3 regions of the Streptomyces sp. NPDC049879 genome follow, and region 3 is predicted to be linked to each of the others. Evidence: riboswitches for the same ligand, from Rfam matches in the RefSeq annotation. Region 3 holds a riboswitch; each other region holds the start of a gene.

What was found. A riboswitch is a leader RNA that binds a small molecule or an ion and turns the genes downstream of it on or off. The one in region 3 is predicted to bind cobalamin.
Region 1: it holds a riboswitch for cobalamin, as region 3 does, so the genes downstream of both, ACIBPC_RS13145 (hypothetical protein) here and metE (5-methyltetrahydropteroyltriglutamate--homocysteine S-methyltransferase) in region 3, are expected to answer to the same signal.
Region 2: it holds a riboswitch for cobalamin, as region 3 does, so the genes downstream of both, ACIBPC_RS22320 (ribonucleoside-diphosphate reductase subunit alpha) here and metE (5-methyltetrahydropteroyltriglutamate--homocysteine S-methyltransferase) in region 3, are expected to answer to the same signal.

The regions. Positions count from the first base shown of each region.
Region 1 covers NZ_JBITKT010000003.1:480,473-488,268, forward strand. Annotated here, with positions in the region: gene ACIBPC_RS13125 (hypothetical protein) at 77-379, shown strand; gene ACIBPC_RS13130 (ECF transporter S component) at 773-1,756, opposite strand; gene ACIBPC_RS13135 (ABC transporter ATP-binding protein) at 1,753-3,384, opposite strand; gene ACIBPC_RS13140 (CbiQ family ECF transporter T component) at 3,381-4,511, opposite strand; gene ACIBPC_RS13145 (hypothetical protein) at 4,508-5,500, opposite strand; cobalamin riboswitch at 5,651-5,774, opposite strand; gene ACIBPC_RS13150 (glycoside hydrolase family 2 protein) at 5,908-7,725, opposite strand.
Region 2 covers NZ_JBITKT010000006.1:348,019-355,814, reverse strand. Annotated here, with positions in the region: gene ACIBPC_RS22335 (DHA2 family efflux MFS transporter permease subunit) at 1-1,263, shown strand, start outside; gene ACIBPC_RS22330 (hypothetical protein) at 1,430-1,591, shown strand; gene ACIBPC_RS22325 (ribonucleotide-diphosphate reductase subunit beta) at 1,673-2,731, opposite strand; gene ACIBPC_RS22320 (ribonucleoside-diphosphate reductase subunit alpha) at 2,713-5,079, opposite strand; cobalamin riboswitch at 5,216-5,347, opposite strand; gene ACIBPC_RS22315 (GNAT family N-acetyltransferase) at 5,373-5,924, opposite strand; gene ACIBPC_RS22310 (DUF2079 domain-containing protein) at 5,990-7,429, opposite strand; gene ACIBPC_RS22305 (YbdD/YjiX family protein) at 7,630-7,796, opposite strand, start outside.
Region 3 covers NZ_JBITKT010000003.1:144,289-152,084, reverse strand. Annotated here, with positions in the region: gene ACIBPC_RS11725 (class I SAM-dependent DNA methyltransferase) at 1-609, shown strand, start outside; gene ACIBPC_RS11720 (MFS transporter) at 576-1,781, opposite strand; gene ACIBPC_RS11715 (ferric reductase-like transmembrane domain-containing protein) at 2,068-3,165, opposite strand; gene metE (5-methyltetrahydropteroyltriglutamate--homocysteine S-methyltransferase) at 3,523-5,847, opposite strand; cobalamin riboswitch at 6,038-6,185, opposite strand; cobalamin riboswitch at 6,425-6,554, shown strand; gene ACIBPC_RS11705 (fibronectin type III domain-containing protein) at 6,663-7,796, shown strand, end outside.

The DNA.
Region 1 (7,796 bases), 340 kb from region 3:
GTCGCGGCCGGTGCGGGACATCAGGGTGCTGCACGCGCGTCAGACGTCGTGTCCCAGTGACTTCGCCCTTGTCCTGGTGGATTTCGAGCCGTGGCTGCCCGGCGTGACGCTGGAGACGGCGGCGGAGTATCAGACCCAGGGAGGTACGCGGGAGGAGCACCGGCAGTATCGCGAGGCGTTCCTCGACGGGGTGCGGACGGAGGTGGACGCGAAGTCGCTGGACGCGGCGGTGTCCCTGGTACTGCGGGAGCTTGTCGTGCACGAGGTGGACTCCCATGAACGGGCGTTCCACTGGGCGGGGCGGCTGGCGGTCCGTGCCTGCCTGGAGCGGCTGAACGGCCGGGCGCACCGTCCGAGGCGCCCTCGGCCCCGGCGCTGAATCGTCGTCGCGTCCTGGCCCGCCCCCAGCGAAGATCGGACCATCTTCCTTATCGTGCGGGCTGTGGACAACGCACGACGGCTGTCGGCGGGCGGCTGACAGGATCGCCGCCATGAACGCATTGCAGCGATTCCGGGAGTCCCGGGACGAGAACGACGAGAACGACGAGAAAGAGGTCGGCGTCCCGAGGGCCGCCGCTGTCGCACCCGCCACCGCATCCGTGCCCTCCTCCCCTTCCCGGCCGTGTGCGGGGCTCGGGCCGCGCCGGGGAGCGCGGGGGCGGCGCTCCGTGCCTGACGCGGTCGGGAGCGGGCGCCTGCGGCGGCCTCGGAGCGGTGGGACGCCGGACGGGCGTGCCTGCGGCGGGTGGGGAGGGCTGTGCGCGGCGGCGGGTCACGGCCAGGACGACGTGGGGGACGGCGTGGGGGACGCCGCCGGAGGCGGGGCCGAACGGCCGGGAGCCGCGGTCGCGGCCGTCCCCTGCTCAGGGACGGTCCCCGTGATGTGCCCGCCGGTGGTGTCGTCCGGTCCGGCGGACGCGGTGAAGGTGACCGGGGCGTCGAAGGCGGCGCGCCGGGCGGCGCGGCGCAGCGTGGTGAGCACGGCGGGTCCGAGGGCCAGGATGGCGGCGGCGTTGGTGAGGGCCCTGCCGGTGTCCCAGCCGAGGGTGGAGTTGAGCAGGGTGAAGATGCCGAAGGTGTGGAGGTTGGTGAGGACGCCGGCCTCGGGGTCGATGGAGAGTTCGGTCCCGTCTCCGGTGGCGTAGGGCCAGAACCAGAGGTTCATCAGGAGTCCGAAGACGTAGGCCGCCACGATGCCGTAGCAGACGAGGAGGGCGGTCTCGGCGCGTCCGGTCGCCCGGCGCGGGAGCAGCCCGGCGCCGAGGCCGACCCAGCCCGCCGCCATCATCTGGAAGGGCAGCCAGGGGCCGACGCCCGCCGTCAGCAGGGCGGAGGCGAAGAGGGAGACGGTGCCGAGGGCGAAGCCGAAGCCGGGGCCGAAGACGCGCCCCGCCAGGATGAGCAGGAAGAAGACCGTCTCGATGCCGGCGGTACCGGCGCCGAGGGGCCGCAGGGCGGCGTTCACCGCCGCCAGGACGCCCAGGAGGGCGAGCGCCTTGGGGTCGAGGCCGCCCTCGGTGATCTCGGCCAGGACGACGGCGAGCACGACGGGGAGGAGGAGCACGAACAGCAGGGGGGCGTGACCGCTGTGGGCGATCGCCTCGGGTGCGGGAGGTGAGAGGAGGGGCCAGCAGAACATGGCGAGCCCGATGAGGGAGGCCAGGACGAGGACGACGGCGGTGCGGGGTCCGATGCGCAGGACGGTGACCCGGTGCGTGGTGGCGGCTCCGGACGACGGCTCGGGGTGGGCGGTCATGGGCGCGCCTCCGAGAGGGTGAGGGCGGCGGCGACCTGGTCGGGGGTCAGCCAGGGTTGGGGGCGCAGCACCTTGGCCACCTGGGGTGCGAGGGACGGGGAGGAGCAGATCACGTCGGCCGTGGGGCCGTCGGCGACGGTCTCGCCTTCGGCGAGCACGGCCACCCGGTCGGCGGTGGCCGCGACGAACTCGACGTCGTGGGTCGCCGTGAGGACGCTATGGCCGCGGTCGGCGAGGTCGCGGACGACGCGGCCGAAGGCGCGCTTCGCCCGGTAGTCGAGGCCGCGGGTGGGTTCGTCCAGGAGCATCACGGCGGGAGCCGCGGTGAGCTGGATCGCGAGAACGAGGGCGAGGCGCTGGCCCTCGGAGAGGTCGCGGGGGTGGCGGTCGCCGGGGACGCCGGGGGCCAGCCGGTCGAGCAGTGCGCGGCAGGTGCCGGGGGCGGCTTCGGACTCCTCGTCGGACTGGGAGCACTCGGCGTCGACCGTCTGGAGGTAGAGGAGGTCGGCGGCGCTCTGCGGGACGAGTCCGACGAGGGTCCTGGCCCGATGGGCGGGCAGTGAGGCGGGGTCGCTGCCGGAGACGGACACGTCGCCGGAGCGGCGGGGTCCCGAGCCCTGCAGGGCCCAGAGAAGGGAGGACTTGCCGGAGCCGTTGCGGCCCATGAGGGCGGTCACCTCGCCCGGGTACAGCGCGAGGTCCACCTCGCGGACGGCGACGGTGGAGCCGTAGGCCACGGTGATCCGCCGGGCGGTGAGGGCGGGGGTGCGGTCGGCGGGGGGAGGTGGCGGCGGGGTCGGCAGGCGGTCGGCGAGGCGTTCGCGCAGGGACGGGGCGTGGCGGCGGGCGTCGCGGACGGAGAGGGGCAGTGGGTGCCAGCCCGCGACGCGGCCGAGGTGGACGACGGGCGGGGCGATGTCGGCGGTGGCGAGGTCCGGCATCAGCTCGCCGGGGGTGCCGTCGCGGACGGTGCCGTCGCCGGGGAGGTGGAGGAGGCGGTCGGCGTACTGGAGGACGCGTTCCATGCGGTGCTCGGCGATCAGCACGGTGGTGCCCAGGTCGTGGACGAGCCGCAGGACGGCGGCGAGGACTTCCTCGGCGGCGGTCGGGTCGAGGGCGGAGGTGGGTTCGTCGAGGACGAGGACGGCGGGGTGGGCGGTGAGGACGGAGCCGATCGCCACGCGCTGCTGCTGGCCGCCGGAGAGGGTGCGCAGGGCGCGGTGGCGCAGGTCGGCGATGCCGAGGAGGTCGAGTGTCTCCTCCACGCGCTTGCGCATCGTCGCCGGGGGGACGGCGAGTTGCTCCATGCCGTAGGCGAGTTCCTCCTCGACCGTGTCGGTGACGAATCCGGCGAGGGGGTCCTGGCCGACGGTGCCGACGAGGTGGGCGAACTCCTGTGGGGGCGCCGAGGCGGTGGACCGGCCGGCGACGGTGACGGTGCCGGTGAGGAGGCCGCCGGTGAAGCGGGGCACGAGGCCGTTGACCGCGCCGAGGAGGGTGGACTTGCCGGAGCCGGTGCGCCCGGCGACGAGGCACAGCTCGCCTTCGCCGACGGACAGGTCCACGCCGGTGAGGGTCGGCGTGTCGGCGCCGTGGTAGGTGAGTCCGACCTGGTCGAAGCGGATCACGCGGCGGCCTCCCTGGGCTGCGGCTGTACGGAGGGCCGGGTGGGCGGGGTGGGGGGTGGGGGCGGGGCCAGGTGGGCGGGCAGGAGACCGGCGAGGACGGCGAGGAGGGGAAGGAGTGTGACGTCGGGCCAGGTCAGCGGTGAGAGGGCCGGGTAGAGGGTGGCGGGGTCGGTCCGGGAGGCGGCGTACATGAGGACGGCGGCGGTGAGTCCGGAGGCGGCGGTCAGCAGTTCTCCGGCGCGCCAGTGGTCGGGGCGGTAGCCGGTGCGGCGTACGCGTCGCCCGCCGAGGGCGAAGCCGAGCACGGCGACGGCGGTGCCGGTCAGCAGCATCGGCACGCCGAGGTAGCCGGGGGCGTTGGTGTCGAGCACGCCGTAGAGGCCCGCGGCGATGCCGAGGAGCCCCGCGATGACGAGGACGCCGACGGTGAGGCGGGCGCGGGGAGTGGCGGTGCCGGTGCGCCCGTAGCCGCGCGAGGACATGGCGGCGGCCAGGGCGAGGGAGCGGGCGAGGGCGTCTTCGAGGACCGGGATCAGGATGCCGCGCAGGGCCCGCCGTCCGCGTTCGCGCGCGCCGCGGAGCCGCCGGGCGCGGCGCACCCGCTGGACGCTCTCGATCAGCTGCGGCGCGACGGTGAGGGCGACGACGACGGACGTCCCGATCTCGTGCAGCGCGCCCGGCATGGCCTTGAGCATCCGCTTGGGGTTGGCGAGCGCGTTGGCCGCGCCGACGCAGACGACCATGGTGGCGAGCTGGAGCCCGTCGTAGAGGCCGCCGAGCACCTCCTCGGCGGCGACCGGGCCGAACAGCCGGATGCCCGCGGCCGCGTCGGGCAGCGGGATCTCGGGGAGGGTGAAGAGGATGTGCTCGCCCTGTCCCCCGCCGAGGACGACCCTGAACACGACGCGCATCAGGACGATGACGGCGCCGAAGACCAGGTACATCCGGAACGACAGGGCCCAGGGGGCGTCGGTGCGCCGCCGCACGACGACGTAGCCGGTGACCGCGAGCAGCAGGGCGAGCAGGAGCGGGTTGGTGGTCCGTCCCGCGACGACGGCGAGCCCGAGGGCCCACAGCCACCACGCTCCGGGGTGCAGGGAACGGGGCAGCGGGCCTGGGGGTGTCATGCGTCGTCGGCTGGTGCGGCGGCGCGGCGCCTGCGGCGTGCGGTGACGATGCCGCCGGTGCCGAGGACGGCCAGCAGGGCGAGGACGCCGAGGGTGAGGGGTGACGGGCCGGAGGAGCCGTCGGTCTCCGCTTCGGCGTAGGCGCTGTCCTCACCGGCCCAGTCGGAGTCCCCGTCGGCCCCGGCGGCCTGCCCGGAGGGTGTGGCGGTTCCGGTCGCCGGTTCGCCGGTCGGCGTCGCGTCGGGCGAGGGGGTGGGGCTTTCGTCCGGCGGGGTCGCGTCCGCCTCTTCCGGCTCCTCGTCGGGGGCGGGGTCGGTGGCGGCCGGTTCGCCGGTGGGTTCCGCGCCGCCGCTGTCGCCGCCCGTGGCCGGTGGGTCCTGAACGGGTGGCTGCGGGGTGGGCGGTGCATCGGGTGCGCTGCCGCTGCCCCCACTGCCACCGCCGCCGGGGGCGGGCGGTTCGGCGGGCGTGCCGACGCGCAGGGGTGCGACACCGGGGGCGATCGACTCCCCTTCCGCCACGCCGAGCTGGAAGGACCAGCCGTCGATGCTGCCCTGCGGCGGCGTCCGGTTCACCGCGCCGCGCTGGCTGTAGCGCCACGGCCCGCCGTTCTCCGCGTGCCAGTAGGACCAGTACGCGGTGGCGGGCGGTGTGTCGGCGCACGGCTCGCGGTCCACGCCGGGACGGCCGTTGATGCGGCAGACGAACGAGTCGCCCCAGCGGGCGGTGCCGGCCACGTCGAAGCCCGCGTTGCGCAGCGCCGCCAGGCCGTCGCGCTGGCTGCCGGGCGCGCAGCGGACGACGCGGCCGCCGCCCAGTTCGCGGAAGTCCACAACGACGCTGACGCCGGAGTCGTCCGGGCAGAACCCGGGCGTCCCGGCCGCCGCCGGACGTGCCGCGAGCGCGCTCCCGGCCGCGGCGGGCCACAGCAGGTGGAGCACCGCGACGAGCAGGCCGGTGACGGCTGCTCTGACGGTGGGGCGGGACATCGCGTGCCTTTCCCGTTGGGCAGCCGGAACCGGCCCACCGGGGGTCCCGGCACGGCGGCCCCTGACGCGCGTTCGTACGGCTGGTACGAGGCGGCAGGGGCCGGGGGGCCGGGACGGCTGAGGGCTCCACGCTGCAGACCATGACAGTGAGAGAAGTCCGCGTCGCACGGTGAGCGTTCCGGCTCACGGCACCACCCTTGCGGGGGCCGCTCACGGTTGCAGGTCAGCGCCGGATTCGCACCGGCTTCCCTCCGCCGTACACGCATTCAGTTGTGGGGCGCCCGCCCGGATACACGGGCGAACTGCGCACAAGGATACGGCCGTCCGCGCCGCCCCGGCCAGAGCACCACCCGCGCGGGCCCCGCCCCAGCGGGTGGGACGGGGCCGGAACGGTGCGGCGGGGGACGTCAGTCGGTCTCGATGGCGGCCGGGCGGAGCTGGGCCTCGCGCACCCGCGCCACGTCCAGCTTCTCGCTGCGGTCGAAGCGGTAGACGCCGTTCTGCTCCTGGAAGACGTCGGTGAGCTGCGTGTAGCAGTAGCCGAACATGTCCGGGTCGTCGAGCAGCACGCCGGTGAGGCCCGCGAAGCGGGTCTGGAACTCCTCCTCGTCGCGCGGCCGGTCGCCGTAGCCCCAGGACTCGGTGCGGTCGTCGCCCGCCGCGTCGGCGGCGGCCTCGGGGTCCCACCAGATGCCGCCGAACTCGCTGACGAAGTACGGCTGGCCGCGGTAGGGCAGCGAGTACGCGGCGCCGTCCGAGTACGCGTTGGCGAACGGCTTCCCGTCGGCGAGGCCCGAGACGGCCTCGGCGAACCGGCCGGGGTCCTGCTCGTAGTTGTGCGAGTCCCAGATGTCCGTCTCGATGACGCGGTGGGCGTAGCCGGAGGCGTCGATGACGGGACGGGTGGTGTCCATGGCCTTGGTGGCGAGGAACATGCCGCGGGTCACGGCGTCGAGCTGCGTGATGCGGTCGTGCAGCTTCTGGTAGGTCTCGTTGAGCGGGCACCAGCCGATGATCGAGGGGTGCGAGTAGTCGCGCTCGATCGCCTCCAGCCACTGCGCCGGGTACGAGGCGTCGGGCTGCTGGTTGTCGCCGGAGGAGCCGCCCACCTCGGCGCCCCAGTCGCCGAACTCGCCCCAGACCAGGTAGCCGAGGCGGTCGGCGTGGTACAGGAAGCGCTCCTCGAAGACCTTCTGGTGCAGGCGCGCGCCGTTGAAGCCCGCCGCCATCGACAGTTCGATGTCGCGGACGAGGGCCTCGTCGCTCGGCGCGGTCATCAGCCCGTCGGGGTACCAGCCCTGGTCCAGCACGAGGCGCTGGAAGACGGCGCGGCCGTTCAGCGTGACGGCCTTGCCCCGGATGCCGACGGCGCGCAGTCCGGCGTAGCTGTCGACGGCGTCGAGTTCGGTGCCCTCGGCGTCCAGCAGGGTCAGCCGCAGGCCGTAGAGGTGCGGGTCCTCGGGGCTCCACTCGCGGCGGCGCTCCTCGGACACGGGCAGGTAGAGGCGGGGCGCCAGGTCGAGGTCGGCGCGGGCCTCCGCGCGCGCCACCTCGCCGTTCTCGTCCGACAGGACGGCCACCACGCGGTGCCCGGGGCGGTTGGCGGACAGCGGCAGTTCGAGGTGGAACGCGGAGCCCGCCAGGTCGGGGGTGATCCGGGGGCGGCGCAGGTGCACGTCGGCGACCGGCTCCAGCCACACCGTCTGCCATATGCCGGTGGTGCGTGTGTAGTTGCAGTCGTGGTTGGCGTACTTCAGGGCCTGCTTGCCGCGCGCCTGCGGGCCGGACTTCGGGTCGCGGGCGCGGACGGTGATGACGGCCTCCTCGCCGGGCTCGGCGACGCCGGAGAGGTCGGCGGTGAAGGACGTGAAGCCGCCGCGGTGGCGGACGACCTCGGTCCCGTTGACCCACACCGTCGCGTCGTGGTCGACGGCGCCGAAGTGCAGCAGCACGCGGCGGCCGGTCCACTCGGCGGGCAGGACGAGGGAGCGCCGGTACCAGACGGCCTCCAGGAAGTCGGTGTCGCCGATGCCGGACAGCTCCGACTCCGGGGCGAACGGGACGGTGATCGTGCCGGTCAGCTCGCGGTCGAGCAGGCCGCGTTCCAGGCCGCTGTCGCCCCTGTCGGTCTCAAACTGCCAGGCGCCGTTGAGGTTCAGCCAGTCACGGCGGACGAACTGCGGGCGCGGGTACTCCGGACGCGGCACGGCGGTGGGAGTGGGCACGGGTGCTCCTTGCGGGATGGTGCGGGGGGTGGCGCGCGGAAGGGCGCAGCCCTATCGCACCACGGATTTAC
Region 2 (7,796 bases), on a different contig from region 3:
TACATGCTGTCCATCGGCCTGTTCACCCTCGGCTCGGCGCTGGCCGGGCTCGCGTGGAGCACCGAGTCGCTGATCGTGTTCCGCGTCGTCCAGGGCCTGGGCGGCGGCATGGTGATGCCGGTGGGCATGACGATCATGGTCCGCGCCGCGGGTCCCGACCGGCTCGGCCGCATGATGACCCTCATGGGCCTGCCGGTCCTCATCGGGCCGCTCGCCGGGCCGCCGCTGGGCGGCTGGCTGGTGGACGACGTGTCCTGGCGGTGGATCTTCTTCCTCAACGTGCCCATCGGCGCCCTGGCGCTGCTGTTCGCCGGACGCCTCTTCCCCCGCGAGGACCCGCGGGGCGGCGCGCGCCTGGACGTCCCGGGACTGCTGGCACTCTCGCCCGGCCTCGCGCTGCTGATCTACGGCCTGGCCACCGGCGGCGAACGCGGCGACTTCACCGAGCCGGGCGCCCTGCTGCCCTCGGCGGCGGGCGTCCTGCTGGTGGCCGCCTTCGCCGTCAGGGCGCTGTCGGCGCGCCACCCGCTGCTCGACCTGCGCATCCTGCGGCGCCGCACCGCCGGTTCCGGGGTGGCCGCCCTCGGCTTCTACACGGCGGCGTACTTCGGGTCGATGATGCTGCTGCCGCTGTACTACCAGGTGGCGCGCGGGGAGTCCGCCACCTCAGCGGGCCTCCTGGGCATCCCGCAGGCGCTGGCCACCGGACTGACGATGCAGGTCAGCGGCCGTCTGCTCGACCGGGTCGCCCCGGGGCGCATCGTGCTCTCCGGCATGGCGACGGCGCTGCTCGGCTTCACCGGTTTCGCCACGCAGGTCGGCGCGGACACCCCGTACTGGCGGCTGATCCTGCCGATGGTGGTGATGGGCGTGGGGGTCGGCTCGACCATGATGCCGATCATGACGGCGGTCAACCGCGGGGTGCCGCCCGGTGAGGTCCCGGTCGTCAGCACCCTCCTCGGCATCGTCCCCCAGATCGGCAGTTCGATCGGCGCCGCGCTGGTCTCCGTCGTCCTGGCCGGGAACATGGAGGACTCCCTGCCGGAGGGCACCGACACCCTGGGCGCCGTCCAGGGGGCGGGTCAGGACGTGCGGGAGGCCATCGGTCCGGCGCTGGCCGACGCGTTCCAGCACACCTATGTCTGGCCGATCGCGCTGATGGCGCTGGCGGTGCTGCCCGCGCTGCTGCTGCCCCGCACCCGCCCGGAGCCGGTCACGCCGCCGTCCGCCGACCGGCAGCCGCCGGTGGAGGCCGCCCTCTGAGCCCGGCCGCGGCGCGGTCCGGGGGCGCGTACGGCATCGCCACGCGCGCCCCCGGACCGCGCCGCGCGTTTCACTGTGCGGTCACGGCTGGTTATCCTCGGTGACCGTCCGGCCAACCCGGCCGGGCGGAACGGGACTTGTGCCCGCACTTCCACGAGGAGGAACGATGCACGACGCCGGCGCGTGGGCATTCCTGATCGGCGGCACGATGCTGCTGCTGGCGAGCCTGTTCGGCCGCGGCCGGGAGACGGGCCGCAGGCGGCTGTTACGCGCGGCGGTCGGCCTGTGCGGGATCGCCGCGGGCGGCCTGCGCCTGCTGTCCGGCTGAGGCGCGTACGGAACGGCCCCGCCCGCCCCCGGCGCGGTGCCGGGAGCGGGCGGGGACGGCGGACTGCTGAGGGGCCCGCCGTCAGAACTCGTCGTCGAACGCGACGTTCCCCTCGACGGCCACCTGGTAGGCGGACGGGCGCCGCTCGAAGAAGTTGGTCAGCTCCTGGACGTCCTGCAGCTCCATGAAGGCGAACGGGTTCTCCGACCCGTAGACCGGCTTCAGCCCGAGCCGCACGAGGCGCTGGTCGGCGACGCACTCCAGGTACTCGCGCATCGACTCGGTGTTCATCCCGGCCAGGCCGTCGCCGCACAGGTCGCGGGCGAACTGCAGCTCGGCCGCCACCGCCTCGCGCAGCATCTCGGTGACCTCGCGCTCCATCTCCTCGTCGAAGAGGTCGGGCTCCTCCTGGCGGACGGTGTCCACCACGGCGAACGCGAAGTCCATGTGGCAGCTCTCGTCGCGGAACACCCAGTTGGTGCCGGTCGCCAGGCCGTGCAGCAGCCCGCGCGACCTGAACCAGTAGACGTACGCGAAGGCGCCGTAGAAGAACAGCCCCTCGATGCACGCGGCGAAGCAGATCAGGTTCAGCAGGAACCGGCGCCGGTCGGCCCGCGACTCCAGCTGCCTGATGTCCTCGACGGAGTCGATCCACTTGAAGCAGAACTGCGCCTTCTCGCGGATGGACGGGATGTTCTCCACCGCCGCGAACGCCTCGGCGCGGTCGTCCGGGTCGGGCAGGTAGGTGTCCAGCAGCGTCAGGTAGAACTGGACGTGCACGGCCTCCTCGAACAGCTGCCGCGACAGGTACAGCCGCGCCTCGGGCGAGTTGATGTGCTTGTACAGCGTCAGCACCAGGTTGTTCGCCACGATCGAGTCGCCGGTCGCGAAGAACGCCACCAGCCGCCCGATCAGGTGCTGCTCGCCGGGCGAGAGCTTCGCCAGGTCGGCCACGTCCGAGTGGAGGTCGACCTCCTCGACCGTCCAGGTGTTCTTGATGGCGTCCCGGTAGCGCTCGTAGAACGCCGGGTAGCGCATCGGGCGCAGCGTCAGCTCGAAGCCGGGGTCGAGGAGGTTCTTGACGGCCGCGTCGGACGCGGTGCGGGGGTCGGGGACGGTGGTCACTGGCAGGCCTCGCAGGACTCGGGGTTCTCCAGGGAGCAGGCGACGGCCTGCTCGTCGAGGGGGACCGCGGCGGGTGTGGGGACGGTGGCGACGGTGGCGGCGCGCGCGGACCTGGCGATCCGCGTCGCCGGGCGCGAGCGCAGGTAGTAGGTGGTCTTCAGGCCGCGCTTCCAGGCGTACGCGTACATCGAGCTGAGCTTCCCGATGGTCGGCGCGGCCATGAAGAGGTTGAGCGACTGGCTCTGGTCGAGGTACGGGGTCCGCGCGGCGGCCATGTCGATCAGCGCGCGCTGCGGCAGCTCCCAGGCGGTGCGGTACAGCTCGCGCAGCTCGGCGGGCAGGCCCGGCAGGTCGGCGACCGAGCCGTTCGCCTCGCGCAGGGCGGCGCGCGTGGTCTCGTCCCACAGCCCGAGCCGCTTCAGCTCGGCGACCAGGTACGAGTTCACCTGGAGGAACTCGCCGCTCAGCGTCTCGCGCTTGAACAGGTTGGACACCTGCGGCTCGATGCACTCGTACACGCCCGCGATCGAGGCGATCGTCGCGGTCGGCGCGATGGCGAGGAGCAGCGAGTTGCGCATCCCGGTGCGGGCGATGCGGGCGCGCAGCGCCTCCCAGCGCTCGGGCCAGGCGGGCGCGGCGTCGGCGTAGTGGTCCGGGTGGAGGACGCCGTCGGCGGTGCGGGTGTCGGCCCAGCCGCGGTGCGGCCCGTGCCGCTCGGCGAGGACGGAGGACGTCTCGTAGGCGGCCAGCATGATCCGCTCGCTGATCCGGGTGGACAGCTCGCGCGCGGCGGGGGAGTCGAAGGGCAGGCCGAGCCGGAAGAAGACGTCCTGGAGGCCCATCACGCCGAGGGCCACCGGGCGCCAGCGGGAGTTGGAGGTGGCGGCCTGGCCGGTCGGGTAGAAGTTCAGGTCCACGACGCGGTCGAGGAACGTGACGGCGGTGCGCACCGTCGCGTCAAGACGCTCCCAGTCCATCCCGCCGTCGGCGCCGAGGTGGGCGGCGAGGTTGACCGAGCCGAGGTTGCACACGGCGGTCTCGCCGTCGTCGGTGACCTCCAGGATCTCGGTGCAGAGGTTCGAGGAGTGGACGATGGCGCCGGGGCGCGCGGTCTGGTTGGCCGTGCGGTTGGCGGCGTCCTTGAAGGTCATCCAGCCGTTGCCGGTCTGCGCGAGGGTGCGCATCATGCGGGAGTACAGCTGGCGGGCGGGGACGGTCCGCAGGGCGAGGCCCTCCGCCTCGGCGCGCCGGTAGGCGGCGTCGAAGTCGTCGCCCCACAGGTCCACGAGGTGCGGCACGTCGGCGGGGGAGAACAGCGACCAGTCGCCGTCCGCCTCCACGCGGCGCATGAACTCGTCCGGGATCCAGTGGGCGAGGTTCAGGTTGTGGGTGCGGCGGGCCTCCTCGCCCGTGTTGTCCCGCAGTTCGAGGAACTCCTCGATGTCCGCGTGCCATGTCTCCAGGTAGACGCAGGCCGCGCCCTTGCGCCGCCCGCCCTGGTTGACCGCCGCGACGGACGCGTCCAGCGTGCGCAGGAACGGGACGATCCCGTTCGACTTGCCGTTGGTCCCCCGGATCAGCGAACCGCGGGCGCGCACCCGCGAGTACGGCAGGCCGATGCCCCCGGCGTGCTTGGAGAGGCGGGCGATCTGGTGGTAGCGGTCGTAGATGGAGTCCAGCTCGTCCAGCGGCGAGTCCAGCAGGTAGCAGGACGACATCTGCGGGTGGCTGGTCCCGGAGTTGAACAGCGTGGGCGACGAGGGCAGGTACGCCAGCGAGCTGGTCAGCCGGTACAGCTCGGCGACCTCGGCCAGCGCGCGCGGCGACTCGTCCTCGGCCAGGCCGCAGGCGACGCGCAGCAGGAAGTGCTGCGCCGTCTCGATGACGCGCCGGGTGAGGGGGTGGCGCAGCACGTACCGGGACTCCACGGTCCGCAGCCCGAAGTACTCGAAGCGGTCGTCGGCGCCGTCGGCGACCGCACGGTCCACGAGCGCGTCGAGATCCGCCGCGTGGCGCGCGACGAAGGAGGCGGTGCGGTCCGAGATCAGACCCTCGCGGTGACCGACCGTGATCGACGCGGAGAAGGAGACGGCACCCTGCCCCGCCGCCTCGTCGCGGACCGCCAGGGTCAGCAGCCGGGCCGCGAGTTTCGAGTACGCGGGTTCCTCGGCGATCAGCGCGGCCGCGGCGTCGATGGCGAGCGCGCGCAGCTCCTCGGGTCCCGCGCCGGGGTGCCTGCCCCTGCGGACGGCGGCGGCGACCCGGGCGGGGTCGGTCGCGGGAAGGTCGGCGGCCAGCTCGCCCAGGACGCGCGACAGCGCGTCTGAGGCCGGCTCCGCGGGGGCGACGGGTGCAGTGGTCACTGGGACGTGATCTCCCTCGAATCGCAGCGGATCTGAGGGGCGTTCGCGGGCGGGACCACCGGTCGCCTGCGGGCATGCGTGTAGTGGGGCAAACACATGCCGCACGCGTCCGCCGGCCCAACCCACGAGGCCCGGACGTGTTCGTGGAACTGCCGGCAGGTGCTCGGACTCGTGACGCGCGGCGAGGCGCGGCGCATCACACACCGTTGCGGGACAGCTCCGGATTCGCACCGGATTCCCCTGCGACGACAGCGAGATGAGCATACATCTTGTGTCGCGTGCGGCGGAGCCCCCTATATGTTGTGGTCGTCACGCGAGGGGTCGGACAGCTCGTGTGCGAACGCGTGAAGCCGCACGCCGGGCACCGGTTCCCAGTCGAGATCCGGCGCCCTGTCGAAGCCGAGCCGCCCGTACAGCCGGTGTGCAGTGTGCATCTGCGACTGACTCGACAGCACGACACGCCGCGCGCCGACCTCGCCCGCCCGGCGCAGGCACTCCCGGACGAGCGCCTCGCCCACGCCGCGTCCCCGCACCCGCGGGTCCACCGCCAGCATGCGGAACTCGGCCTCGCCGGGACCCGCCAGATCGGCGAACTCGCCGCCCCTGCCGACGAACGTGACGCTCCCGACGATCCGCCCCCCGCCCCCGTCCCCGTCCGCCGCGCCCGACTCCACGGCCACCAGCACGTCCGCGTGCGCCGCCCGCCGCACCGCGTCCCGCAGCTCCGCGAAGTACGGGTCGTCCGCGCCCTGGAGCAGCAGCCCGCCCTCCAGGTACACCCGCGCCGTGAGTTCCCCCGCGGCGTCCAGCTCGTCGTTCCGCGCTTCCCTGATCACGATGTCCATGAACACAGTGTGACCGAGGGGTCTGACAACCGGCCTCCGCCGGGACGCCCCCGGCGGAGGCGCGCTCAGCGCAGCCGCAGCACCCAGTACCCCGCCTCCTGTGCGACCACCTCGTAAACCCCGTCGGGGTTCATCCGGTGCGCGTAGAGCGTCAGTTCCTCGGCCGTCTGCGCCGGGTCCCAGTAGGCGATGTACTCGGGCGCGGGCCCGTCCGTGTTCCCGATCCAGAAGACGCGGCAGCGCGCCGTCAGATGCGCTATCGGCCGCACGTTGGCCGCCACCTCCGCGCCGTCCGGGATCACCGACAGCACCCGTTCCCCCGCCGCGGCCAGATGGCCCGGCCGGTAGGTCGCGGTGTGGGTGAGCCCGGCGACCGGCAGGGCCGTGCTCAGCGCCAGCGCGGCGGCCAGCACGCCCATCGGCAGCCGTTCCGCGTACGCCCGCAGCCACGGCCGCCGTTCGCCCGCCCGCGTACGCGCCACGGCGTCCACGAGCGCGAGCGCCACCACCGGCATCAGCACCGCGCTGTAGTGCCAGTCGGTGCCCCAGTAGTGCGGGTCGTCCGAGACGAAGCGCCAGCCCAGCGTGGGCAGCAGGACGAGCAGCAGCGGGGAGCGCAGCGCCAGCAGCCCCGTCGTGGGCACCAGCACCCACAGCAGCGTGCGCAGCTTCTGGTCGACGTCCGTGAACGCCGTCTGCACCGGCCCGCCGCCGTCCCCCACCTTGGACCAGTAGTCGTAGCCCCCGCCCGAGTTGAACGCCGGTATCAGCACCGCGATCGTCAGCAGGCACGCCAGCGCCGCGCACACCGCGAAGACCACCGCCCGCCGCACCACGCGCGGATCCGGCCCGCCGCGCGCCCGCAGCGCCACCACGGCGCCGATCGCGGCCGCGGTGAGCCCCAGGTCCTCCTTCACGACGAGCAGCGGCAGCGCCCACCACAGCGCCGCCCGGTACCGCTCCCGCAGCAGCGCCTCCAGCGAGAACGCGATCAGCGGCACGGCGAACGCGATCTCGTGGAAGTCGAAGTCCACGGCCCGCTGCACGCCCCACGACAGCCCGTACGCCGCGCCGACCGCCGCCCCCGTCGCCCGCCCCAGCAGGTACGCGGCCACCCGCGTCACCGGCACCACCGCGAGCGCGAACAGCGCCGCCTGCGCCACCAGCAGCGTCACCGGCGTCGGGAACAGCCGGTAGAACGGGGCGATCAGCGCCGTCACCGGGCTGAAGTGGTCGCCCAGCAGCGCGAAGTCCGGCCCCTTGAGGTCCGAGACGGGCAGCCGCAGCCCGGCGTAGGAGCGGACCGCCTGCTCGAATATCCCGAGGTCCCAGGAACGGTTCTCCCAGCGCAGGTGCCGCGTCACCGACACCGCCGTGTACAGCACCAGGAACACGGCGGCCAGCAGGTACGGATCGGCGCGCGGCCCCGGCCGGAAGGGGACGCGCCGCCCGGCTATCGGGCCCGCGTCGGCATCACGCTCGCCCGCGGCGGTGAGCGTCGTCATGTCCGCCCACCCCCCGGAGTGCCCCGCACCGCCACCTCTTCCCCTTCCGTCCCGCGCGCCCGCGCCCGTCCGGCCGCTTCCCCCCCTTCATACGCCGGGCGGCGGGCGGCCGGTCACCAGGAGGGCCCGCAGGACGAGTGAGGGCCGTCACACCACGCGGTGTGACGGCCCCTCACGCGCGCGCGTGCGGCGCGCCCGGCTCAGCAGCAGCCGTGGTAGCCGCCGTCGCGCGGGTCGCCGTAGCGCTCGGCGACGCGCCGCCGCTCGAACGCCCGGCGGCTCGGCACCTCGGCGTCCGGGTCGGCGGCCCGCAGCAGCGCCACGTGCCGGTCGTACGCGTTCTCGCCGGTGAACTCGGTGACGTACC
Region 3 (7,796 bases):
ACCGGCAGGGTGACGCTCCCGCTGGCCGCGCGCGGCGTGGAGCTGCACGGCATCGACGCGTCCGAGGCGATGGTGGCGCGGATGCGCGCCAAGCCGGGCGGCGAGCGGATACCGGTCACCATCGGCGACATGGCGGACGTCGCCCCGGACAGCGGCGACCGGTTCGCCATGGTCTTCGTCGTCTTCTCCACCTTCTTCTTCCTGCAGACGCAGGAGGAGCAGGTCCGCTGCTTCGCGAACGCCGCGCGGCGGCTGGTGCCCGGCGGCAGGTTCGTCCTGGAGTGCCCGATGCCCGACGTGGCGCGGTACGACCGGAACCAGCGCGTCGAGGCGCATCAGGTCGGCCTCGGCCACGTGCGGCTCACCGCCGTCCGGCACGACCCCGTCGAGCAGCGCTTCGAGGGGCAGCACGTGCTGATCGGCGAGCAGGGCATCCGCCTGGCACCGGCGTTCATGCGCTACGCGTGGCCGGGCGAACTGGACCTGATGGCCCGCCTCGCGGGCCTGGAGCGCCGCGACCGGTGGGGCGGCTGGCGGCGCGAGCCGTTCCGCGCCGAGGGCATGTATGTGACGGTCTACGAGAAGCCCGCGCCGCCGCCACCCTCCTGACCGCCCCGGCCGCGCAGCGCCGCGAGCACCAGCGGCGGGAGGACGAGGCACTGCGCGGCCACGGCCAGCCAGAACCCCGGGAGCGCGCCCGCCCGTTCGAACGCCCCGTACACCGCGCCGCCGGCTACGCCGCTCAGCATCGCCCCCACCCCGACCGCGAGGCGCTGCTGCCCGAACGTCACCGCCGCCGACCGCCGCGACAGCGCGAGCGCCTCCAGGTCGTTCTTCAGGAACAGCACGGCCGTCCCCGCGCTCATCGCCAGGGCACCGGCCGCCACACCGGCCGTGTGCCCGCCGGCGAACGCGGCCGTCCCGGCGGCCATGCAGGAGAAGCCGACCGCCATCGCCACCGTGTGCCGCGCGCGGCCGACCCACCCGGCCAGCAGCGGCTGGAGCACGGCGAGCCCCAGCGAGTACCCCATCATGATCACGCCGAAGACGGCCGTGGCCAGCCGCCCTTCCGTGAACAGCGCGAGGTACTGGTAGAACTGCATGTACAGGTAGTGGGTGAGCACGGTCACCGCGAACGGCACCCGCGCCAGCCCGCGCAGCACCCGGCGGAACGGCTCGACGGCCGCCCCGTCACGGGCGGGCCGTTCGGGGCGCAGCAGGAGATGGCCCACCGCGAGCACGGCGTACAGCCCCGTGGTGAGCGCGAACAGCGTCCCCGGGTCGTCGCGGAACAGGGCACCGGCCACCGGGCCGCACGCGATGCCCACATTGCCCGCCGCGCTGCCCGCCGAGACCAGGCGCGGCCGCTGCGCGGTGGACGCCGAGTGCACCAGGTAGGCGCGGTAGGCGGGGGAGTAGAGCGCGCCCGCGAGACAGCTCAGGAACAGCGCGGGCACCATCAGCACCGGCCGCCCCACCGCCGCCAGGTAGGTCACCGCGCCCAGGAGGTACAGGCAGGTGGCGAGCACGAGGGACCGCTTCAGCCCGGCCCGTTCGGCGAACGCGGCGGTGAACGGCGCGCTCGCGAACTGGAGCAAGGTGGCCGCGCCGAGGACGACGCCGACCGCCGCCATGCCGATGCCCATGCGCTCCCGCAGCAGCACGGCCAGGTACGGGTAGACCGCGAACGTGCCGGTGTTCACGAGGAAGCCGCCCGCGAGCAGCGCGATGTGCGGTCCCGTCAGCGCGGCCCGCGGCCCTGCGACCGTACCCGCACTCATCCCGCCTCCGTTCCTCCCGTTCCCCGAAAAGGGGAGTTCCGCCACCGGACCTGTCGCGCTGGGCGGGCGTGGAGTTCCCCGGTGCGACGGAAATCGGGCCGTGCGGCGGGGCGGCCGCAAAACCGGTGGCCGCGCATTCCGCCCGCCAATTCGGGCCGCGTCGCGGCCATTTCGTCAACCCGCTGCGCATTCCCGGGAACCGGAGCCCGTTCGCGGACGACTTCTCTGCGGGAAACCATATCCCGGCCCGGCCGGACCGTATTTCCCCGGCCGCCGTCCCTCTGTCTCACACGCGGTCGGCCGCCCGCCCGTCCGCCGCCGCCGCGTCCCTGGCCCCGCCCCTCGGCCGCAGCCGCACGACGACGGCGACGACCGCCGCGACGAACAGCAGCAGCCCCAGCCACAGCACCCACTGGTCCGGCCACGGCGGCGCGGACGCCCCGTCCCTCGGCCGCCCGCCGTCCACGCCGGTCACGACGACGGCGACGAGACCGACGAGCGTCGCGGCCACCACGAGCCTGCCCACCAGCCGCGCCGGCACCGGCAGCGCCCGGTCCCGCTTCGCCCCGCCGCGCTGCCTCAGCCGCTCACCCGGCCGCGCTGGCGCCATCAGGCGCGCCAGCAGCAGGGCGGCGAGCGGTATCTGGAGCAGCCAGATCATCGTGCGGAACGGCCCGTCGTACCACGCCTGGCTGCTGTAGAGCAGCGTGTGCCAGGCGCTGAGGATGTAGACCACGATCACGAACCGGTGCAGCGCCAGCCACATGCGCGCCCCGGTGCGGTGCCGCAGGTAGAAGGCGAGGCCGAGCGGGATGGCCAGGTAGAGGGCCAGCAGCCCCACCAGGATGGCGACGCGCCCGGTGCCCGTGGAGTAGCCGCCCGGCACGAAGACGTCGACGAACGCGGTCCACAGGCTGCGCCCGAACGACCAGCGGGTCCTGTTGTCCCTGATCTGGTCGGTGAAGAAGAACAGCGCGTGCATGAACATCAGCCCGATGGTCGTCAGGCTGGTGGTGCGGTGCCACTTCTCCAGCCGCGCGGCCGGCAGCCAGTTCCAGCGCGGACGCGGCCCGGAGCGCAGCAGGCCGAAGACCACCGTCACGTACGCCCACAGCATCGCCGTCCAGCCGAACGCCTGGGACATCCAGTACATCCAGAACAGGTCGGCGTCCGCCAGCATCGGCATGATCCGGGTCGTCGCCGACGAGCCGTTCTCGACGCGCGCGTACAACAGCCAGTAGATGAGCCCGGTGAGCACCAGGGCGATCGTGGCGTCGGGCACCGCGCCGCGCAGGTCGGCACGGAGACCGGCCCAGTCGAAACCCTCCCCGCGCCGCTTCCCCTGCCGTGGAGGGGACACCGCCGGACCGGAGACCTCTGCCATCACACCACTCCCGTTTCGGTACGGCTCGCCGACGGGCCGCCAACTGCCGGACGGCCCCTGGCGACTTCGTCGGTCAGGCGCTCCCTGCGGTGGAGGGTAACGACAATTCACCCGGCGCGGAAGACATTGTTTCCGTTCCGGATTCCGGTATCGGGGAAAGGACGTCCGGCGTTCTCGCGGCAGCTCGCGGTACGCGCCGACGGGATTCGCCGTACGAAATGCGCGCGTTTCCCTTCGCGGAGGAAAACCGGGAAATTCCGCTGCCGCCGGGAACTCACCGGCCCTTCCGCGCGACGGCACGGGCGGTGGTGGCGTGCCGGGGGCCGGACCCCGAGCAGTCCGGCCCCCGGCCGCCGGTCAGGCGCCGCGCCCCGGCAGTCCGGCGCGGACGGTACGGGCGGCGGCGACCAGGTTCTCCAGCGACGCGCGGGTCTCCGGCCAGTCACGCGTCTTCAGCCCGCAGTCCGGGTTGACCCACAGGCGCTCCGCCGGGATCGCGTCCAGGCCCGCGCGCAGCAGCGCCGCCGCCTCCTCGACGCCGGGCACGCGCGGCGAGTGGATGTCGTACACGCCCGGCCCCGCCTCGCGCGGGTAGCCGTGCGCGGCCAGCTCGCGGGCCACCTGCATGTGGGAACGGGCGGCCTCCAGGCTGATGACGTCGGCGTCCAGGTCGTCGATGGCCCCCACGATGTCGCCGAACTCGGCGTAGCACATGTGCGTGTGGATCTGCGTGGCCGCCGCGACCCCCGAGGTGGCCAGGCGGAAGGCCTCGGTGGCCCAGGCGAGGTACGCCGGGCGGTCGGCGGCGCGCAGCGGCAGCGTCTCGCGCAGCGCGGGCTCGTCCACCTGGATCACCGCCGCGCCGCCCGCCTCCAGGTCGGCCACCTCGTCGCGCAGGGCGAGGGCGACCTGCCGCGCGGTGTCGCCGAGGGGCTGGTCGTCGCGGACGAACGACCACGCCAGCATCGTCACAGGGCCGGTCAGCATCCCCTTGACCGGGCGGTCGGTGAGGGACTGCGCATACTGCGTCCAGCGGACCGTCATCGGCTCGGGGCGGGAGATGTCGCCGGCCAGGATCGGCGGGCGGACGTACCGGGTGCCGTAGGACTGCACCCAGCCGTGGTCGGTGGCCAGGTAGCCGGTGAGCTGCTCGGCGAAGTACTGGACCATGTCGTTGCGCTCCGGCTCGCCGTGCACGAGGACGTCGAGCCCCGCCTCCTCCTGGAAGGCCAGCACGTCGCGGATCTCCGCCTCGACGCGCTCCTCGTACGCGGCGGTGCCGATCCGCCCGGCGCGCAGGTCGGCGCGGGCCGTGCGCAGGGCCGTGGTCTGGGGGAACGAGCCGATGGTCGTCGTCGGCAGCAGCGGCAGGCCGAGCGCGGCACGCTGCGCGGCGGCCCGCTCGGCGTACGGCGCGGAGCGGCGCGCGTCCGCCTCCGTCACGGCGGCGGCACGGGCCCGTACCGCCGGGTCGCGCGTGAGGGGGGACCCGGCGCGGGAGGCCAGGTCGGCGCGGTTGGCGGCCAGTTCGGCGGCGATGGCGTCCGTGCCGTGCGCCAGGGCGCGGGCGAGCGTCACGGTCTCGGCCGTCTTCTGCCGGGCGAACGCGAGCCAGCGCAGCAGCTGCGGGTCGATGGAGCGCTCGGCCGACGTGTCCAGCGGCACGTGGAGCAGCGAGCAGGAGGGGGCGACGTCCACCCGGTCGGCCAGGCCCAGGAGGGTGCCCAGCGTGGTGAGGGACTTCTCCAGGTCGTTGATCCAGATGTTGCGGCCGTCCACGACGCCCGCGACGAGGCGCTTGCCCGGCAGCCCGCCCGCGGCGGCGAGCGCGTCCAGGTTCGCGGCGGCCCGTCCGGTGAAGTCCAGTGCCAGGCCCTCGACGGGCGCCTTCGCGAGCACGGGCAGCGCCTCGCCGAGGCGGTCGAAGTAGGAGGCGACCAGCAGCTTCGGCCGGTCGGCGGCCCCGCCGAGCACCCGGTAGGCGCGGGCGGCGGCGTCCAGTTCGGCGGGCGTGCGGTCGGCGGCGAGCGCCGGCTCGTCCAGCTGCACCCACGCGGCGCCCGCCGCCCGCAGGTCGGCGAGCACCTCGGCGTAGACGGGCAGCAGCCGGTCGAGCAGCGAGAGCGGCTCGAAGCCGTCGGCCACCCCGGGCGCGGGCTTGGCGAGCAGGAGGTACGTGACGGGGCCGACCAGCACCGGGCGCGCGGCCAGGCCGAGGGCGAGGGCCTCGCGCAGCTCCGCGGTCTGCTTGGCGGAGTCGGCGGTGAACGCGGTGTCGGGGCCGAGTTCGGGGACGAGGTAGTGGTAGTTGGTGTCGAACCACTTGGTCATCTCCAGCGGCGCCACGTCCTGCGTGCCGCGCGCCATGGCGAAGCAGCCGTCCAGCGCGTCCGCCCCGACGGCGGCGCGGTGGCGTTCGGGGATCGCGCCGACCATGACGGTCGTGTCGAGCACATGGTCGTAGTACGAGAAGTCGCCGGTGGGCACCTCGTGGATGCCTGCGTCGGCGAGCTGCCGCCAGTTGGCGCGGCGCAGTTCTCCGGCGGTGGCGCGGAGGGCCTCGGCGGTGACGCGGCCCTTCCAGTAGCCCTCGATCGCCTTCTTCAGTTCCCGGTTCTGCCCCTGCCTGGGGTAGCCGTGGACGGTGGCCTGCGGTGCCGCGGCTGCGGACTCGGATGTCACGGATCTCTCCTTCGCGAGCGTGTGTCCTGACCATCCCGGCGGGGGAGGGGCGCGAAGGGGTGACGACCTGGCGGCGACGGTGTACCGCGTGCCATCGCCATGGCACGGCCGTCCGCCTGGTGTGCACGCCGACCCGCCCTCGGGGTCACCGGGATGTCCGCGCGCGGCGGGCCGCGCACGGGCAGCGGGCAGGTCTTCGGACTCACGGGCGCGTCCTCACGGGGAGGACTCCTACTGGCCGTCGCTTCCCGGGCCCGGGGGGCCCAGTGCTGTATGACGGCGGTCGTTCCCGTTCACCGCTGCGGGGCAGTCCCGGATTCCCACCGGGTTCCCTCTTACGACGCGCCTGCCTGGCGGGCAGGGCGGACCAGCTGCTGCCGCCAGCCTAGAGGGCCGCCGGGGGCCGCGCACCACACCGCTCGCATCGCGGACACCGCCCGGCGCCAGGGCCGGTTGTCCTGCGAATCGGAGTGTGCCACAGTGACATCCGTTCGATTCGACGGTCGGTTGACGATCGGACCCGCGCAAGACAGCCCGCGCGACGGTCAGTTCACGGTCACCCCCGGGTACCGCCCGGCCATCGGAACGGACATGTGGTGCCATGCCGTGGGAGAAGCCGGTCGAATTCCGGCACTGTCCCGCAACCGTGGGCATCCCGCCGTCCCGGCGGGGTGCGAGTCGGATCGCCCTCGGCGCGGTGATGCTTCGTCGACATCCGTCGTGGACTGCGGACAGCGAAGACGCCCGGCCGCCCCCGCGCCGGATGCCTTCCCTCCTCCCCGGGACACGCGCGGCGCACTCGGGAGGGGACCCCCATGGACGGACCGGCCGCACGAAGACTCGACCGCGCCCCGGCGCGGCGACGGGCCCTCCCGGCCGTCCTCCTCCTGCTGCTGCTCGGCCTCCTCGTCCAGACCGTCCCCGCCACGGCCGACACGGGCACCGCCGCCGAGTGCGCGCCCTCCGGCCGCGCCGGGCTCGTGATCGACTTCGGCACCGTCGCCGACCCCCTGGCCGGCGAACGCCCCGCCCCCGCCGTCACCTGGTCCTGCGTCAGCACCGCGACCGGGGGCACCGGCCGCCCGCCCACCGGCGCCGAGATGTTCACGCTGACCGGCCACACCGTGCGCTTCCACACCAACGGCCTCGTCTGCGCCATCGACGGCTACCCCGCCACCGGCTGCGGCGAGACCCGCCCGGACGGCACCACCCGCTACTGGTCCTACTGGGCGCACGACGCCTCCCGCGGCCCCGGCTGGGCCTACTCCGGCGTCGGCCCCGGCACCCGCCGCCTCGCCAACGGCTCGGTGGACGGCTGGCGTTACGTCGAGACACGCGGCGCCGAGGCCCAGGCCCCGCAGCCACGGCAGGCCCCCGACTGGGACGTCCTGTGCTGCGAGGCACCCCCCGCGAGCGTCCCCGCCGCCCCCACGGGCGTCCGCGCCGCCGCCGGGATCGCCGCCGCCACCGTCACCTGGGACCGCCCCGCGGGCACCGCGCCCGTGACGGGCTACTCCGTCGAGGCCGCGCCCGGCGGCGCGCGCGTGGAGGTGCCCGGCGACACGACCACCGCCACCGTGCCCGGGCTCACCCCCGGCACCCCGTACACCTTCCGCGTCCGCGCCCTGAACGGCGCGGGCGAGTCCGCCGCGTCCGCCCCCAGCGACCCGGTCGTCCCCGCCGCGCCGGGCACGACCGCCCCCGCCGCCCCCGACCAGGTGCGGGCGCGCGGCGGCGTCCGCGAGGCGACCGTCACCTGGCGCGCGCCGGGCGACGACGGCGGCGCGCCCGTCACCTCGTACACCGTCCGCGCCGAGCCCGGCGGCGCCACCGCCACGGCCACCGGCACCACCGCCACCGTCACCGGCCTCGACCCGGCGGACGCGTACACGTTCACCGTCCTGGCGGTGAACGCCGCCGGGGCGTCCGCGCCCTCGGCGCCCTCCGCG